DNA from 2 places in the Arthrobacter sedimenti genome. Region 2 is predicted to be linked to the other one. Evidence: riboswitches for the same ligand, from Rfam matches in the RefSeq annotation. Region 2 holds a riboswitch; the other holds the start of a gene.
The links. A riboswitch is a leader RNA that binds a small molecule or an ion and turns the genes downstream of it on or off. The one in region 2 is predicted to bind thiamine pyrophosphate.

Region 1 (4,099 bases), on a different contig from region 2:
TGGAATCGCGGCCGTTGCGAGTGGAGCTCGCGCCCTTTTTATGTGCCATCTGAAATGCCTGCCTTTAAAATTCTGGGGAATCTGTTGGAAAACCTGAACAGTAACCGGTGGTTACTTGATGCCGGTGATCTTGACCTTGGTCAGTTCCTGGCGGTGACCCTGGCGCTTCTTGTAGCCGGTCTTGTTCTTGTACTTCTGGATGACAATCTTAGGACCACGCAGGTCCTGGAGGATTTCAGCCGTAACAGTTACCTTGGCCAGGTCAGCGGCGGCGGAGGTGACCTTGTCACCGTCAACCAGGAGCAGTGCGGGCAGCTCGATGGTGCTGCCGGCTCCACCGGCGACGCGGTTCAGGGTAACGAAGTCTCCAACGGAAACCTTCTCTTGGCGGCCGCCTGCGCGGACAATCGCGTACACCACTTGGGAACTCACTTCTCTCGACGTTTATTACAAAATTTGCGTGCGGCACCCGGCTCAGAAATTGGCTGGGTTCCCGCTGTGCCTCAACGCCGTGGATTTCCCGGGGAAATCCGTGAGCCGTCCCGGTGGAGAAGTCCGCTTGTTATGCACAGCGAATTGCTCCAGGGTCATAACCCAAGTGTTGGCGTAAGCACCGAAGATCCAGAATACGCTAAATCCGTCCACGGCCGCAAATGAGGCTGGTTCCGGCGGCCCGGCTGTGGTAGTAACCACAAACCCGGTGGGCAGCACCGCAACCATGCGAATCAATCATAGCGGCGCTGCTGCCCCCAGCAGTCAGGCATGCAGCCTCGGCGCGTCGAAAAATTCCACTTCCAGTCGGCAGGACTGCTTGAACGCGGTGACCATCGCTGCCCTTTCATGGTCGGAGGCCTTCCGCCCCTCCTCATCCACGATGGCAACAGCCCGGCGGGTGGCTTCGGCGAAGGCCTCGTCGGCATAGGTGCGGAGCCAGGCAGCGTAGGCATGCGCGTCCGGCTCACCGGAGGCAACGAACTGGGCGTGCAGCTTCTCCCCTACCTCGGCATAGAGCCAGAAGCAGGGCAGGACGGCGGCAGCCAGGACAGCATACGAGCCCGACGCCGAAGCTGCGGTGAGGTGGTCGACGTAGGCCTTTGTGACGGGGCCGAGGCCGCCCTGGGCTGGCCGGGTGCTGAGCCAGGAGCGGTGGAGTTCCGTTTCCACCTCGAGGCAATGTTGGGCCGATCCTGCCCAGAACAGCTGTTCGGCCTCCGAGGGGGCCAGGGCGCTGGTGCGGGCCAGCACGCGGGAGTACCCGTTGAGGTAAAGGGCGTCCTGGGCCAGGTAGTAGGCAAAGTCCTTCTCGGCCAGGTCTCCGGTGGCCAGGCCGCGGATGAAGTCCAGCGCATAGATATCGTCGAGGTCCTGTTGGGCTTCCGCCCACAGCCGGGCCGCGAAGCCGCCTTCCTGCAGTGCCGGCCGCAGGTGGTGGAAGTGGTGCACGGGTCCATTCCCCTGGCCCACCTCCAGCAGACCCGAGTTCTCGAGGGCACCCGCCAGCCAGGGCTTGACCGTCCGCAGTGACGCTTCCCAGTCGCCCAGGCGGGCCTGCACCGTTGCCATGGCAGAGGAAAGGGAGCAGCCTGTGCCGTGACTGTTGCGGGTGGAGATCCGGTTGCCCGGGACTTCCACTACGTCCTGTCCCAGCAGGCCCGCGGTGTTGACCAGCGCGTCCGGGCAGTCCGAACCTGCCAGGTGTCCGCCCTTGACCAGCACGGTTGCCCCGGTAGCGTCGGCCAGGCGCCGGCCCTGGGCCAGTGCCTCGTCCCAGTTCCCGGCGGGGGCCGCGCCCACCAGCATGGCAAGCTCGGGCAGGTTTGGGGTGATGAGGTGGGCAAGGGGCAGCAGTTCCCGCAGTGCGGCTTCTGCCGACTCCTGCAGCAGCCGGTCACCGCTGGTGGCAACCATCACCGGATCAAGAACCACGACGGCGGGACGCACCTTTTCGAGCCACCCGCGCACAGTGCGGATCACTTCCCCGTCACCCAGCATGCCTATCTTGACGGCGTCGATGCTGATGTCGTCACTGACGGCATCCAATTGCTGGGCCAGGAAGGCGGCCGGAGGCACGTGCACGGCCTGTACGCCCCTAGTGTTTTGGGCCGTGAGGGCGGTGATGGCGGCCATGCCGTAACCGCCGTGCGCGGCGATGCTTTTGAGGTCTGCCTGGATACCCGCTCCGCCCGACGGGTCCGAGCCCGCGATGGAGAGCACGCGGGGAACGTCACGGCCCGCGGGTAACGCGGCGAATGCACCGGAGGCAACTGGCAGGGGCATGGAAAGGGTGGAAGACAAGAGACATCCCTTCGCCGGTACTAGCCGGACAGGTTCAACGGGTCTGGATCTCAGCCGGCCTTCTGCGCGGCACCCCGTGTCGGTTCCCAGCCTAACCGCTGGGGCCTGTCCGCAGGAAAGGTGACTGCAGGCGCGGGGAGGGTGGCCGCACGCAGGAGTCCCCGCCCTATGGACAGTTCCCCCTGTAATTTACGGGGGAACTGTCCACAAAGCGGGGACTCCTGAATGTTTCTTTGCTACAGCTCCGAGGCCGGGACGCCGACGCCGAGGATGATGGGTTCCTCTGCCGCCTTGCCCGGTTCCGCCGTGGCCTGTGCCTTATCCGTTTCCGGGGCCTTGGCTGCGTGCGAATGGCCTCCGGCAGTCGCCTGGACGTTTTCGTGGTGCTGGACAGCGGTCTCGTTGGCGGCACCCTGGGCACGGCTGGCACCCCGGTGGCGCCGCGGCCTCCGCTGACGCGACTGTTCCAGCGTGTGGTCCGAATAGTCCTTTTCGACGGGAGCATCCATTGCGGGGCGGGCTTCCGCTCCCCCGGTTTCGGCTTGCCGTTCCGGCGCGGGCTGTTCCGTTGCCGGCTGTTTAGGTGCCTGCGGCGTCTCGGCAGCCTTAGCTGGAGCGTCCTCCATGGACGACGCCGGCTGGCCGAGGTGGGCGAACGCTTCAGCGAGCCGGTCCAGGGTGAGGGCGGGCTTGGGCTGCTGCTCCTCCGCATGCTCCACGAACGGAAGCGGGACTTCTTCGCCGCCGAACGTCAGGACAGCTGCGGGACGCGTGGGGGCATCGGCGTCGTACTTCTCCTCTGCCGGAGCGGCCGCCGCAGGCGGGGCTGCCGGCACCTGGCGGGTTGCGGCCACTTCGTCGTCGTGCAAGTGCGCGGCGTGGGCGGCAGCGGCGATGTTTGCCAGGGCAAGCCGGGTGGCTTCTGCCTTGGCGTGCCGCTCAGCGTCCGTGGGCTCCGGGTGGACAGTGTGGACCTGGACGGCAGGCACCGGTGCGGCTTCGGGCTGCTGGCCGCCGCGTCCGCGCCGCCGCTTGCGTTCCGAACGTGCGCCGGGCTGGTTGTTGTCAGTCCGCTGGCCTTCGGTGCGGTGGGCTTCCGGCCGGGCTTCGGGCCGGTTGTCGCTGCGCTGGACGTGGTGGTGCTCGGCGGCAACGACGTTGGCGCGGCGGTGCTCCACGGGATCGTCGTGGGTCACCACGCCGCGGCCGGCGCAGGCCTCGCACTGTTCGCCGAAGACCTCCAGCAGCCCGGTGCCCATGCGCTTGCGGGTCATCTGGACCAGGCCGAGGGAGGTCACTTCGGCAACCTGGTGCTTGGTGCGGTCGCGGCCCAGGCATTCCACCAGGCGGCGCAGCACCAGGTCGCGGTTGGATTCGAGCACCATGTCGATGAAGTCGATCACGATGATGCCGCCGATATCGCGCAGCCGCAGCTGGCGCACCACTTCCTCGGCAGCTTCAAGGTTGTTCTTGGTGACGGTTTCCTCGAGGTTGCCGCCGCTGCCGGTGAACTTGCCGGTGTTGACGTCCACTACTGTCATGGCCTCGGTGCGGTCGATCACCAGGGAGCCGCCGGAGGGCAGGAAGACCTTCCGTTCGAGGGCCTTGTGGATCTGCTCATCGATGCGCCAGGCGGAGAAGATGTCCTGGTCCTTGGTCCACTTTTCGAGGCGGCCCACCAGGTCCGGGGCCACGTAGGTCACGTAGGCCTCGATGGTGTCCCATGCTTCCTCACCGGAGACGATGAGCTTGGAGAAGTCCTCGTTGAAGACGTCGCGGACCACCTTGATGGTCAGGTCCGGCT
Region 2 (4,099 bases):
GGGCCAGGCGTTCCATCCGGGACGCCAGCTGGTCCGATCCCGCCATGATGCCAGGCAGCAGCGGCAGGGCTTCGCGTGCCCAGCCGGGAACATCGCCGCCATTGCTCAGGGCCTCGCAGATGACCAGGACGAAGCGGTCCACCAAGCGGCGCAGCGGCGCGGTGGTGTGGGCATACGCCGCGCCGATGGCGGACTGGATCCCATCCTCGGGGACGGTTCCGTCAAAGGCGGTGTAGGAGGCTCCGCGGAACAGCATGCCTGCCGAATGCATGATGGCCAGCTGCCTCGGGTCGGTGGGATCCAGTGACCGCAGGTATTCGCCGTAGCTGACTTCGCCGTCCCACGGCCTGCCCAGCACCTCGGTCTGCAGCCGGAAATGCCTCAGGGACCGTTCATCCGGGGCCGGCATAGTTCGCAGGATGCCCACCTTGCCCTCCAGCATGAGCTCCGCCGCCGCCATCCCGGTCATCAACGAAATCTGCGCGTTCCAGTCCTCCACGGGAAGCTGCGGAACGGCGTCAATCCGGTAGCCGCCGTCGGGCAGTTGGACGATCTCCTGTTCGGGCATGTTGAGGCTGGCGCCTTCACGCGCCCGCTCCAGTGCCACCCGCTTCAGGCCCACCTCGCGGAGCAGATGGAGCACGGGGGAGGCCGTCCCGGCGTCGAGGTCTGCCTGGGCGCCCTTGTAGCTGAGCTTGTCACGGCTGCGGACCCGCGCCCGGCGGACGCCCACTGTCAGGACGGTTGCTTCGCCGTCGAGAGTGAAATCCCATACGAAGGCAGAACACTCCTGGCCGGGCAGCAGGCTCCCGGCCCCTTCGCTGATGACTTCCGGGTGCAGCGGGATCCGGCCGTCCGGTGCGTAGAACGTCTGTCCGCGCCGCCGCGTCTCGGCGTCCAGGGGACCTCCCGGCGCAACGAAGGCCGGAACATCGGCGATCGCGTACATCACGCGGTAGCCGTCCCCGTCCAATTCGATGAACACCGCCTGGTCCAGGTCCGTGGAGGACGCCGGGTCGATAGTGACAAACTCGACGGCGGTCAGGTCGTAGGACGGCAGTTGCAGCGCCGCCACGGCGGCCAGGGCGTCTTCCACGGCTTCGGCGGGATAGGGGCCGGGAAGTTCAAGTTCCGTCCGCAGCAGGCCCAGCGCCTCTTCCAAGGCATTCTTGTGGTCGTGAACGTTGGGAGCCAGCCGATGATGTGACACAAAATTCAGCGTAGCCCCAAGTTCCGCGATTAAGCAGGCTCAGGAGCCGGCGGCGTCCAGCGCGTCGAGGAGGGAGGCAGCAGCTGCGGCGGGATCAGGGGCTTCGGTGATGGTGCGGACCACCACGATCCTGCGCGCACCCGCCTCCGCCACCTGGTGGACGTTGCCGTGGTCGATGCCGCCAATGGCAAACCAGGGCACGGGATCGGCAGCCTGCCGGGACGCCCCGGCTGCGTACTTCACCAGTTCGGGACCGACGGCGGCCCTACCGGGTTTGGTGGGGGTGGCCCAGACCGGACCCACGCAGAAGTAGTCCAGCCCGGAGGGGCCGGCGGTTGCGGCCAGGGCGGCATCCACCTGTTCGGTGGTGTGGCTGGAAAGTCCGATGGCGGCGTTGCCGTTGACCAGAGTGCGTGCTGCCGCCAGCGGCAGGTCCTTCTGGCCAATGTGGAACACGGGGGCCCCGGAAAGCACGGCGATGTCGGCGCGGTCATTGACCGCCCACAGCTTGCCGTGACGGACCGCCACTTCCTTCAGCACCGCCAAGAGGTCCAGTTCCTCGGCGGCTTCGATGGTCTTGTCACGCAGCTGGATGATGTCCACGCCGCCGGCAAACGCCGCGTCCACGAACTCCGCAAAGTCGCCGCGGTCCCGCCGCGCATCGGTGCAGAGGTACAGGCGCGCCGCCTTGAGGGCCTCGCTGTCGCGGGCATTGACAACCTCGGCACTGGCAACTCCGCCGGCCGGAGCATGGGAACCTGCGGGAAAGGATGAGGTGGTCGCATTCATGCCTGCAAGCCTAGTTCCTCTAAACTGGGGAGGTACTGCGGGAGCCCGCGGCAGCTGTCACAAAGCGCCGGGCTGAGAGGGCGTCAGAGCCGACCGCTTGACCTGATCCGGTTAATGCCGGCGTAGGGAAGGAACCCAGATGCATACCCCCGGCACCGCTCAGCCCGCATCCGTTGACGCGTCCATCCCCTCCACCCTTCGTGCCGACGTCGCCGTCATTGGCGGGGGAGTGGTGGGACATGGCATCGCCTGGGAATTGCAGCGTTCCGGACGCTCCGTCGTCCTCATCGACGATGCGCCCGGCGCCGGCGCCAGCTGGGCCGCGGCCGGCATGCTGGCCCCGGTGAGCGAACTGCACTACCAGGAGGAGGACCTCCTGGAACTCATGCTGGAGGCATCGTCACGGTGGCCGGCGTTCGCTGCCGGTGTCACCGATGCATCGGGGGCGGATTCCGGATACCTCACGACGCCGACACTCGCCGTGGGTGCCGACGCCGCCGACCGCCGCGCGCTGATGGACCTGCGCACAGTCCAGCAGGCGAGCGGCCTGGCCGTGGAACCCCTGACCGTGCGGGAGGCCCGCAAACGCGAACCCCTCCTCAGCCCTGCCATCGCCTGTGCCCTCGACACCCTGGCGGACCACCAGGTGGATCCCCGCCGGTTGGTGGCGGCCCTGCGGCAGGCCCTGGCCCGCGCCGCCCAAGAGTTGCCTGGCCTGGTCGTGGCCGGTGCGGTGGACGGGTACGCCGTGCCGAAACGGGCAGCCGGGCTGATGTGGGAAGGTGGAACGGTCGCCGGCGTCCGGCTCGCCGGTGGCGGTGCCGTCCTGGCAACAGAAACCGTGGTGGCCAACGGCCTGCAGTCAGGCGCGCTCGCGGACCTGCCCCGTGGCCTCGAACTGCCGCTGCGGCCCGTCCACGGGGACATCCTCCGCCTTGCGGTTCCCCGGCACCTCCAGCCCCTGGTGACAGCAACGGTGCGGGGCCTGGTCCACGGAGTCCCGGTCTACATCGTCCCGCGGCAGGACGGGACCGTGGTGATTGGAGCCACCCAGCGCGAGGACGCCCTGTCCGATGCCGTCAGCGCCGGCGGCGTCTACCAGCTACTGCGCGATGCCCAGGCCCTGGTGCCCGCCGTCGCCGAACTCGAATTGCTGGAGTGCACCGCCCGTGCCCGCCCCGGAACCCCGGACAATGCACCGCTGCTGGGGCGGGTGCCGGTGGACCTGGCCTTAGGAAGCGAAGGATCCGGAGCGGATTCCGGTCACGTCCCGGGGCTCATCATCGCCACCGGGTTCTTCCGTCACGGCGTCCTCCTCACACCTGCGGCAGCAGCAATTTGCGCGGAACTGCTGGACGGAAAAGCCGACCCCCGCTGGGCACCCTTCAGCCCCGACCGGTTCTCCAGGCCGGCACCGGCGGCAAAAGACACCGATATCAAGGAGACAGCGTGAACATCACCCTCAACGGCAACCCGCACGCGGTGGCGAACGGCGCCTCCATCACCACGCTCGTCAGCCAGGTCACCGGACGCCCGCTGGCTGACAACGGGCAGGCGACGGACGGTGGGAAACTGGGCGTCGCCGTCGCCCATAACGCCCAGGTGGTGCCGCGCAGCCAATGGTTCGCCACGGTGCTCGCCGAGGGCGACGACATCGAACTCGTTACAGCAGTACAGGGAGGCTGACGCCATGACCGAAACCAGCACCATCAACCCCGCCGGGAACACAGGTGCCGCCGACGCCCTGGTGATTGACGGCGTCGCCCTCGGCTCCCGCCTCATCATGGGCACCGGCGGGGCGCCCAGCCTGGACGGCCTGGGCGCAGCGCTCCTGGCCTCCGGCACTGCCCTGACCACCGTGGCCATGCGTCGTTACTCAACCGCCGAAACCGGCTCGCTGTTCCAGCTGCTGGTGGACCACGGGATCCGGGTGCTGCCCAACACCGCCGGTTGCTTCACCGCCAGGGACGCGGTCCTCACGGCGGAACTGGCCCGCGAAGCCCTGGAAACCGACTGGGTGAAACTGGAGGTCATCGCCGACGAACAGACCCTCCTGCCCGACGCCGTGGAGCTCGTGGAGGCCACGGAGCAACTGGTCAA

Region 1: another riboswitch for thiamine pyrophosphate. It lies ahead of thiD (bifunctional hydroxymethylpyrimidine kinase/phosphomethylpyrimidine kinase); the one in region 2 lies ahead of thiO (glycine oxidase ThiO).

Annotation. Positions count from the first base shown of each region.
Region 1 covers NZ_JBHSDQ010000003.1:64,818-68,916, reverse strand. Annotated here, with positions in the region: gene rpmA (50S ribosomal protein L27) at 1-49, opposite strand, end outside; gene rplU (50S ribosomal protein L21) at 112-420, opposite strand; gene thiD (bifunctional hydroxymethylpyrimidine kinase/phosphomethylpyrimidine kinase) at 757-2,277, opposite strand; TPP riboswitch at 2,285-2,382, opposite strand; gene ACFO0G_RS08360 (Rne/Rng family ribonuclease) at 2,532-4,099, opposite strand, start outside.
Region 2 covers NZ_JBHSDQ010000001.1:408,731-412,829, reverse strand. Annotated here, with positions in the region: gene ACFO0G_RS01820 (RNB domain-containing ribonuclease) at 1-1,210, opposite strand, end outside; gene thiE (thiamine phosphate synthase) at 1,250-1,999, opposite strand; TPP riboswitch at 2,027-2,145, shown strand; gene thiO (glycine oxidase ThiO) at 2,139-3,452, shown strand; gene thiS (sulfur carrier protein ThiS) at 3,449-3,685, shown strand; gene ACFO0G_RS01800 (thiazole synthase) at 3,690-4,099, shown strand, end outside.